DNA from 4 places in the Shinella sp. AETb1-6 genome. Region 1 is predicted to be linked to each of the others. Evidence: predicted binding sites of a transcription regulator. Region 1 holds the regulator's gene; each other region holds the start of a gene.
What was found. The regulator PhoB, encoded in region 1, activates phosphate uptake and scavenging genes when phosphate is short. The targets are predictions, from matches to a motif close to TGTCATNNANCTGTCAT.
Positions count from the first base shown of each region.

Region 1 (2,204 bases):
CGGAACTAGTCACCACCAGAGTTAGGGCGCTCAGGCTACGGATTCGTTCGTGGCGCGATGAGGGATTCCCGCACAGCGAGCGCCGAACGGAGACGAGAGCATGAACTGGACAGACGAGCGGGTCGAGAAACTCAAGAAGCTCTGGAGCGAGGGCCTCAGTGCCAGCCAGATCGCGGCGCAGCTCGGCGGCGTCAGCCGCAACGCCGTGATCGGCAAGGTGCACCGGCTCAACCTGCCCGGCCGCGCCAAGGCCGGCGGCACGCCCGCTTCGGCCCGCCCGAAGCGCCCGGCGCAGGCCACCCCGCGTCCCTCGAACTTTACCGCGCGTCCGGCCAACGCGCCCCGTCCGGTCAGCCGGCCGGTGGGCAACGCCCTTGCCAAGGATGAGATCGACACCGATTTCGATGCACAGGCCGAGAACCTGCCCGTCGTGATCAGCGGCAAGAACGTCGTGGTGCCGATGTCGCGCAAGCTGGAGCTGACGCAGCTCACCGAGCGCACCTGCAAGTGGCCGATCGGCGACCCGCTGAACGACGACTTCCATTTCTGCGGCTGCGAGTCCCCTGACAATTCGCCCTATTGCACCTATCACCAGCGTCTCGCCTACCAGCCTTCGGCCGAGCGCCGCCGGGCACGGTGACACCGGCGACAGAAGACTAGAAACGGGGCCGAAAGGCTCCGTTTTCGTTTGCGCGGCCTGCCGGAACGCAAACGGGCCCCGAAGGGCCCGTTTGCGTCCTTGGGAGGAATGCGTCGCTCAGGTTTCCAGCGAGTAGCCGGCGCCGCGCACCGTGCGGATGACATCCTGCATGTTGGCGAAGTTGAGTGCCTTGCGCAGGCGTCCGACATGCACATCGACGGTACGCTCGTCGACATAGATGTCATGCCCCCAGACACCGTCGAGAAGCTGCGAACGCGAGAAGACGCGGCCGGGCGAGGTCATCAGGAACTCCAGGAGGCGGAACTCCGTCGGGCCGAGGCGGACTTCGCGCGTGCGGCGGTGAACGCGGTGCGTCTCGCGGTCGAGCTCGATATCGCCGCAGCGCAGCACCGTGGAGACCACTTCCGGTTTGGCACGGCGCAGCATGGCCCGCACGCGGGCGACGAGTTCCGGCGTGGAGAAGGGCTTGACCACGTAGTCATCCGCACCGGTGGCGAGGCCCCGCACGCGTTCGCTCTCCTCGCCGCGCGCCGTCAGCATGATGATCGGCAGCCGCTCGGTTTCCGGCCGCTGGCGCAGGCGCCGGCACAGTTCGATGCCGGAAACGCCCGGGAGCATCCAGTCGAGGATGAGAAGATCGGGCATGCGCTCCTGCAAGCGCATCTCCGCCTCGTCGCCGGACAGGATCGTATCCACCTCGAAACCCTCCGCCTCGAGATTGTAACGCAGGAGGACGCTCAGCGCCTCCTCATCTTCCACGACGGCAATTCTGGGCACCATGTAGCGAACCCTATCCAGTTTACTCGGAAGCTTCGGAGACATCGGCCGTGACGACGGATGTCGAGGTGTCGTCCTTCGGGCGCTCGCCCTCGGGCTGGGAGCCCGTCGCCATGTAGTAGATGGTTTCGGCGATGTTGGTCGCGTGGTCGCCGATGCGCTCGATGTTCTTGGCGCAGAACAGGAGATGGGTGCAGGGCGTGATGTTGCGCGGGTCTTCCATCATGTAGGTCAGGAGTTCGCGGAACAGCGAGGTGTAGATCGCATCGATCTCGTCGTCGCGCTCGCGGATCGCCTTGGCCTTGTCCACCGAGCGGGTGGCGAAGACATCGAGCACTTCCTTGAGCTGCATCAGCGCCAGTTCGGCAAGATGCTCGAGACCGCGCGCGAGCTTGCGCGGCATGCCCGAGCTCTGCACGGCGATCACCCGCTTGGCGGTGTTCTTGCCGAGGTCGCCGACGCGCTCCAACTCGGCGGCGATGCGGATCGTGCCCATGATTTCGCGCAGGTCGGCCGCCATCGGCTGGCGCTTGGCGATGGTGACGATCGCCTTCTCGTTGATCTGGCGCTCGGCATTGTCGAGGATGACGTCCTCGGAAATGACCTTCTGGGCCAGCGCCGCATCGGCGGAAACGAGGGCGCGGACGGAATCCGCCACCATCTGCTCGGCCGTGCCGCCCATCTCGGAAATGCGGCGGGAGAGGTATTTCAATTCTTCATCGTAGATCGAGACGATATGGGTCGATGACATCGTTCTGTCCTTAAT
Region 1 is NZ_WUMM01000002.1:246,332-248,535, forward strand. Features, by position in the region: gene GR158_RS04480 (GcrA family cell cycle regulator) at 101-640, shown strand; gene phoB (phosphate regulon transcriptional regulator PhoB) at 758-1,441, opposite strand; gene phoU (phosphate signaling complex protein PhoU) at 1,461-2,189, opposite strand.

Region 2 (2,204 bases), on a different contig from region 1:
GAATGTGCGACACCGGGCCGCCGTCGCAGGCCCAGCCGTCGCCGTGCCGCTTCCACGTCGTGAGCGCGATGGTCTCCTCGAACTGGCTCATCTGGAAGGCCAGTGTCTTGTCGGCGTTGAAGGCGAAGCTCGCGCCGTCGAAGACAAGCTCATCCTGCCCGCCAAGCTGGTTGGCATAGAGGAGCGGCAGTCCGGTCTCGATGACCTGCTTCAGCACGACCTGGTGGCGGATATCGACCTTGCCGCGATAATAGGGCGAGCCGTTCGGCGACAGCAGGATTTCCGCGCCGCTTTCCGCCAGCGTCTCGCACACGCCGAGTTCGCCCCAGATGTCCTCGCAGATCGGAATGCCGAGGCGCACGCCGCGGAAGTTCACCGGTCCCGGCATCGCGCCCTGGTCGAAGACGCGCTTCTCGTCGAATTCACCATAGTTCGGCAGGTCCACCTTGTCGCGCACGGCGATGACCTTGCCCGCATCCAGAACGGCGATGGCATTGTAGCGGCCGGTCTCGTCCTGCCGCGGAAAACCGATGATGACGCCCGGGCCGCCATCCGCCGTGTCGGCGGCGAGATCCTCGACGGCGCGGTGGCAGGCCTTCAGAAAGGCCGGCTTCAGCACGAGATCCTCCGGCGGATAGCCGGAGATGAAGAGTTCCGTCAGCAAAAGCAGGTCGGCGCCCTGCGTTGCGGCGTCCGCACGCGCGGCGCGCGCCTTGGCCAGATTTCCGGCCACATCGCCAACCGTCGGGTTCAATTGCGCGACAGCAATGCGCAGCGTCGTCTTTTCAGTCTCGGAAGTCATCTCTGCGGACCCGTCTCCTCTTGTGTCCGATCGTGCAGCCGCACGCTCGGACGGTCGCAAGCTCTTTAGAACATACCGCGCACTTTTGGAATGAACAGCCGCACCGATTGAAAACAACGGGATGCAAACCCGGTTCGCCCGCATGCGGCGCTCCACCATTGCTGCGCGGCAACAGACTGAACCAAAGCGTATGGGCAACGTTAAAGGAAGCGTTCATCTCCTGTTCAAGATGACATCCATATGACAGAGAGACGAAAGTTTTGTGAAATCGGAGAAGGCCTTGGCCCTGTTAACGACCGCAGCGGTGGCAGTCGAAGCCACGGAGAAACGCACCGACAGGATAGGCTTTCTCACGCGCCATGCCAAGACGCTGGCGGTTTTTCGGTCGCTCACCGTGTCGGGCATCCTGGCGCTCGCAACCGTCGTCGCCATCGAGCTCATCACGCGCGGTTCCGTCCAGCAGACCTATGCCTACCTCACCAATCTCCAGCAGCCCGGCTGGACGACGACGGGCGTGTTCTTCCTGCTCTATCTCGCACTGGATGCGCTGATCGGGCGGCAGCACAAGGCCGTGCTGCTGGTCTCGCCGCTCGTTATCCTGATGGGCGTGATTTCGCAGCAGAAACAGGTCTTCCTTACAGATCCTCTCTACCCGACCGACCTGCTGTTCGGGCGCCAGATCCTCGAACTGATGCCCGTGCTGGTGCAGGACCGTCCGTGGACGGCGGCTGCCCTTGCGCTTGCCGTCGCGGTAGGCATGGCCGGCCTCATCGCCCTGTGGATCTTCGCCTGGCGCCGCTTCCGTCCGCTGACCCGCAAGGAACGCCTGGCGCGCCTGGCGCTTGCGGTGCCGCTGCTGGCCGGCTTCGCCTCCATCATGGATTACAACGAGTTCTCCTGGATGCGTGACCGCCTGAAAGTCTTCCCCATCATGTGGGATCAGGCGGAGAACTATCGCCACAACGGCTTCATGATGGCCTTTGCCATCAACCTGCCCATGGCCAATGTGCAGGCCCCCGCGGGCTACATGGTCGATGCCATCGACAAGATTCCATCCAAACCTCTGCCTGCCGGCACCTCCCATCGCACGAAGCCCGACGTCATCGTCGTCATGAGCGAGTCGCTCTGGGATCCGACACGGCTGGAAACCGTGAAGCTTTCCGCCGACCCGATGCCGGTCATCCGCGAAAACGAGGGCGGCAACGTCTTCTCGCCGGAATTCGGCGGCCTCACCGCCAATGTCGAATTCGAGGCGCTGACGGGCTTCTCCAACGCCTTCCTGCCCACGGGCAGCATTCCCTACCAGCAGTATATCCGCAAGCCGATCCCGTCGCTCGCCACCTTCTTCCGAGCCGAAGGGTATACGGCGCGCGCCATCCATCCGTTCTCGGGCTGGTTCTGG
Region 2 is NZ_WUMM01000001.1:44,768-46,971, forward strand. Features, by position in the region: gene GR158_RS00180 (NAD+ synthase) at 1-802, opposite strand, end outside; gene GR158_RS00185 (LTA synthase family protein) at 1,083-2,204, shown strand, end outside.
Region 2: GR158_RS00185 (LTA synthase family protein) is a predicted target of PhoB. The motif match lies at 1,032-1,048, and genes of this name have one in related genera.

Region 3 (2,204 bases), on a different contig from region 1:
CCGCGCGTGACGGATCGTAATGGTGGGCGGCGGTATAATGCACGTCCGCCGTCAGCCACACGACATTGTGGATCGCATTGTCCCGCATGAAGGCGAGAAGATCGGCGATGTCACGCTCGCGGCCCGCCGGCGGGCCGTTCAGCCCGTCCGCCACGCCCTCGAATCCCAGGCTGTTGGTATAGTCGTCCCAGATGACGAGGCCGAGCGGCATGTCGCAGGCGATGACCTTCCACGTCGCGCGCGACGCCGCCAGTTCCCGGCGCAGCCAGGCCGCCTGCCGGGGACCGAAGAGATCGTGATCGGTCGCGGAGCGGTTGGCGCTGCGATAGGAGCGCAGGTCGACGAAGAACACGTCGAGCAGCGGTCCGTAGGCGACCTTGCGGAAGATGCGGCCGGGCTCGTCCGCGCAGTAGCGGATCGTCGTCATTTCCTGGAACGCCTGCCTGGCGCGCGCCTCGTAGACGTGGATGTCCTTGTCCGGGTAGCGCCGGTCGCCGGTCAGGTCGCTGGAGGCCGACCAGTTGTTCAGCACCTCATGATCGTCCCACTGGAAGAAAGTCGGGCACTGCGCGTTGAAGGCGAGCAGGTGATCGTCGAGCAGATTGTATTTCCACTGGCCGCGGAATTCGTCCAGCGTGCGCGCCACATCGCGCTTCTCGTCGGTGACGATGCGGTTCTTCCACACGCCGCCGTCCCGCAGCGTGATCTCGTCGGGCATCGGTCCGTCGGCATAGATCGTGTCGCCGGAATGGATGAAGAAGTCCGGCTCATGGCGCAGCATGGTCGAATAGGTCTTCATGCCCACATCGTCGATGCCCCAGCCCTGCCCCGCCGTATCGCCCGACCAGACGAAGCGCACCGAGCGGTTGCGCATCGGCGCGGTGCGGAAGCGCCCGACGATCGGCTCCGAGACGAGATGGCTGGACGTGGGGTCGCTCGCCGTGAACCGGTAGAAGATATCCTGGTCCGGCAACAGGCCCTGCAACAGCGCCTTCACCGTGTGGTCGGACGAACCGGTCGCCTTGAGCAGCGGCATGCGCGCCGCATCGGTGAAGCTCTCGGTCGTCGAATACTCCAGCAAGACCTCGGCCGGGCGATCCGTGCGCGTCCACACGACGCCCGATGCTGAGTCCACGTCGCCGGACTGTACGCCATGCGAGAAGGACGGGCTGCCATGCCGGCGCGCGTAGAAGGGGACGGCGAGCGCCGAGGAGGTTGCAAGCGCACCGGCGCCGGCGGTCAGAAGAAACGACCGCCGCGTCAGCGTTTCCGGAACAATCGCCATGCCACCTCCGGCCATACCCGCGAATCGACGGGCAGACCTTCGGTCCTCGGCATGTCAGTCCGGTAACGGCACGATGACGGTTCGCCGAAAGTTCGGTAACGGGATGATGACGGCAGCAATCTCGCAGCCCCCTCATCCGCCTGCCGGCACCTTCTCCCCGCTGGGGAGAAGGGGGTTCAACCGCGACGCCTCCTTTCCCTTCTCCCCTCGCGGAGAAGGTGGCCCGATAGGGCCGGATGAGGGGGCCGCCCGCCCAAACGACAGCGCGCCCTAAGCGGCCAGCCCCTTCTTCTCCAGCATGGCCTCCGGGCTCGGCAGCTTGCCGCGGAAGGCCTTGTAGGCGTCTTCCGGGTCCACCGAACCGCCGACGGAGTAGATATAGGTCTTCAACCGTGCCGCCATCTGCGGGTTGAAGGCATCTCCCGTCTCGGTGAAGGCGGAGAAGGCATCGGCGTCCAGCACCTCCGACCACATGTAGGAATAGTAGCCGGCCGAATAACCGTCGCCGGAGAAGACGTGCTGGAAGTGCGGCGTGGCGTGGCGCATGACGATGGACTTCGGCAGGCCGATCCTGTCCAGCACCTCCGCCTGCACCGCCATCGGATCCTCTACCGGTCCACGGGTGTGGAACGCCATGTCCACCAGCGCCGAGGAGGTGAACTCCACCGTCGCGAAACCGGAATTGAAGGTGCGCGCGGCAAGAACCTTGTCGAGCAGCGCCTGCGGCATCGGCTCGCCCGTCTGGTCGTGCACGGCATAGCGCGTCAGGATTTCCGGCACCGTCAGCCAGTGTTCGTAAAGCTGCGAGGGCAGTTCCACGAAATCACGCGAAACGCCGGTGCCGGAGACCGAGGGATAGGTGACATCGGACAGCATGCCGTGCAACGCATGGCCGAATTCGTGGAACAGCGTGCGCGCA
Region 3 is NZ_WUMM01000010.1:145,876-148,079, forward strand. Features, by position in the region: gene GR158_RS18285 (alkaline phosphatase) at 1-1,285, opposite strand, end outside; gene GR158_RS18290 (M3 family metallopeptidase) at 1,556-2,204, opposite strand, start outside.
Region 3: GR158_RS18285 (alkaline phosphatase) is a predicted target of PhoB. The motif match lies at 1,381-1,397, and genes of this name have one in related genera.

Region 4 (2,204 bases), on a different contig from region 1:
GCGTCACAGGTCCCGGCCGCGTCAGTAGACCTCGGGAACATACATTTCGTCGGGTGGCTCACGGCGAATGTAGTCGTCATGCCGCACGCGTTCCGGCAGTTCGACGGCGGCCTTCGGCACGTCCTCGTAGGGCACCTGCGCAAGAAGGTGGGCGATGCAGTTCAGGCGCGCTTTCTTCTTGTCCACGGCCTCGACGATCCACCACGGCGCCTCGGGAATGTGCGTGCGCTCCAGCATCTCTTCCTTGGCCTTGGTGTAGTCTTCCCAATGGACGCGGCTTTCCAGGTCCATCGGCGACAGCTTCCACTGCTTCAGCGGATCGTGGATGCGCATGCGGAAGCGGAATTCCTGCTCGTCGTCGGTAATCGAGAACCAGTATTTGATGAGGATGATACCCGAACGCACGAGCATACGCTCGAATTCCGGCACCGAGCGGAAGAACTCCTCCAGTTCGTCGGGCGTGCAGAAGCCCATGACGCGCTCGACGCCGGCGCGGTTGTACCAGGAGCGGTCGAACAGCACCATTTCGCCGGCCGTCGGCAGATGCGGCACATAGCGCTGGAAGTACCACTGATTGCGTTCGCGCTCGGTCGGTGCAGGCAGCGCGACGACGCGGCAGACACGCGGGTTGAGCCGCTGCGTGACGCGCTTGATGGCGCCGCCCTTGCCGGCGGAATCGCGCCCTTCGAACAGCACGACAACCTTGAGCTTCTTGTGCTGGACCCAGTCCTGAAGCTTGACCAGTTCGTGCTGGAGGCGGAACAGCTCGCGGAAATAGATGCGGCGCTCCAGCGTCGGCGCGGGCGCCTCGGACATGCCCTCCGAGATGAGGTCGTCCAGTCGATCCTCCTCGATCTGCATTTCGAGCTCCTCGTCGAAGCTGTCGGCAATTTCCGCCTTGATGCGGTTCAGATTGTTGTCGTTGAACATGACCGGTATCCGCCAATGAACGCTGCGCCCGGAGGCGGCCGCCGCCGGGGTCAGTGAGGCGCATGCCGGCCGCAAGCCAGCATCGGCGCTGCCTAGAGATAGGAAGGCTTCATGAAGCTTTTGTGACGGCAGCATGTGCGCCACCGGCGTCTCAGTCGGTCCGGTAGTTCGCCGTCGTGACCGTTTCCGAAATTGGATGCGTCAGGACCGCAGCGATCCGCTCGGCCACGAAGAGCGCGTGTTCCGTCACCTGGGGCAGGCCCATCAGTTCGCCGAACGTCCCGCGGGCAAGCGGCCCCGCGACATAGAGATCGCGCATGCTCGTGCCGTCCTTGTCGATGACGCGGCTGTCGGCATCGACCGCTATGCCGAGACCGACATTGTCGACCTGCAGAAGACCGGCTTCCGCGAGCCCGGCGAGACAAGGCTGGCTGGACAGGATGCTGCCATGGCCTGGCCCTGTCGCCAGCACCAGCGCATCGTAGCGCCCTTCGAAGGGCTGACCTCCACGGCGCGGGCGGAACGTTACCGCGATCGTATCGTCCGGCTCGCGCGAGACCGCGGCAAGCGACGCCGCATGAAAGTCGAGGCCGCCGGTTGAAAGACGCCGCTCGATGGCCGCCTCGACCTGCGGCGCGATGCGGAAACGGTGGACATCCCAGTAGGGCCGCAGGAAGCGCACGAGCCGCCTTCGCTCGGAAACCGGCAGGGCGCGCCAGATGTCACCACCCTGCGCCCGCAGCCGATCGAAGACCGCGTGCCATGTCACGCCATGCGCCTCGGCGACTGCGATCGTACGGCGAACCCGCTTCAGCAGGACGCCCGCCGTGCGGCTCGGCGGATCGGCGAACTCGCCGAAGGGCTCCTGCGGCAGCAGATTATGACCGCGCGAGCGCAACCCGCGCCGGGAAACGGCGGTTATCCTGCCGGAATGACCGGCCGCATCGAGCGCGGCGATAATGTCGGCCGCGGTCAATCCCGTTCCGACGATCAGTACGCGATCGTGGGGCCGGATCGCCGCGAGCGCCGATGGCCGGGTCGCATCCGCGATGTAACGGGGATGCCCGGCAAGCGCCCGTACGATGCCGGCGGGCGCCTGCGGACCCGGATGGCTCGTCGCCAGGACGAGGTGGTCGGCCACGAGGCCTGCACCATCCTCCGTCTCGATCCGCCATGCCTTGCCCGCCCGCGCGACCCTGACGACGCGCGCCCTGTGATGTTCGACAGCGCCGGCCGCCAGGAACGGCTGGAGCTGCGCCGCGACGTAACGTCCA
Region 4 is NZ_WUMM01000003.1:397,726-399,929, reverse strand. Features, by position in the region: gene GR158_RS07470 (CorA family divalent cation transporter) at 1-7, opposite strand, end outside; gene ppk2 (polyphosphate kinase 2) at 22-930, opposite strand; gene GR158_RS07460 (FAD/NAD(P)-binding protein) at 1,082-2,204, opposite strand, start outside.
Region 4: ppk2 (polyphosphate kinase 2) is a predicted target of PhoB. The motif match lies at 1,042-1,058, and genes of this name have one in related genera.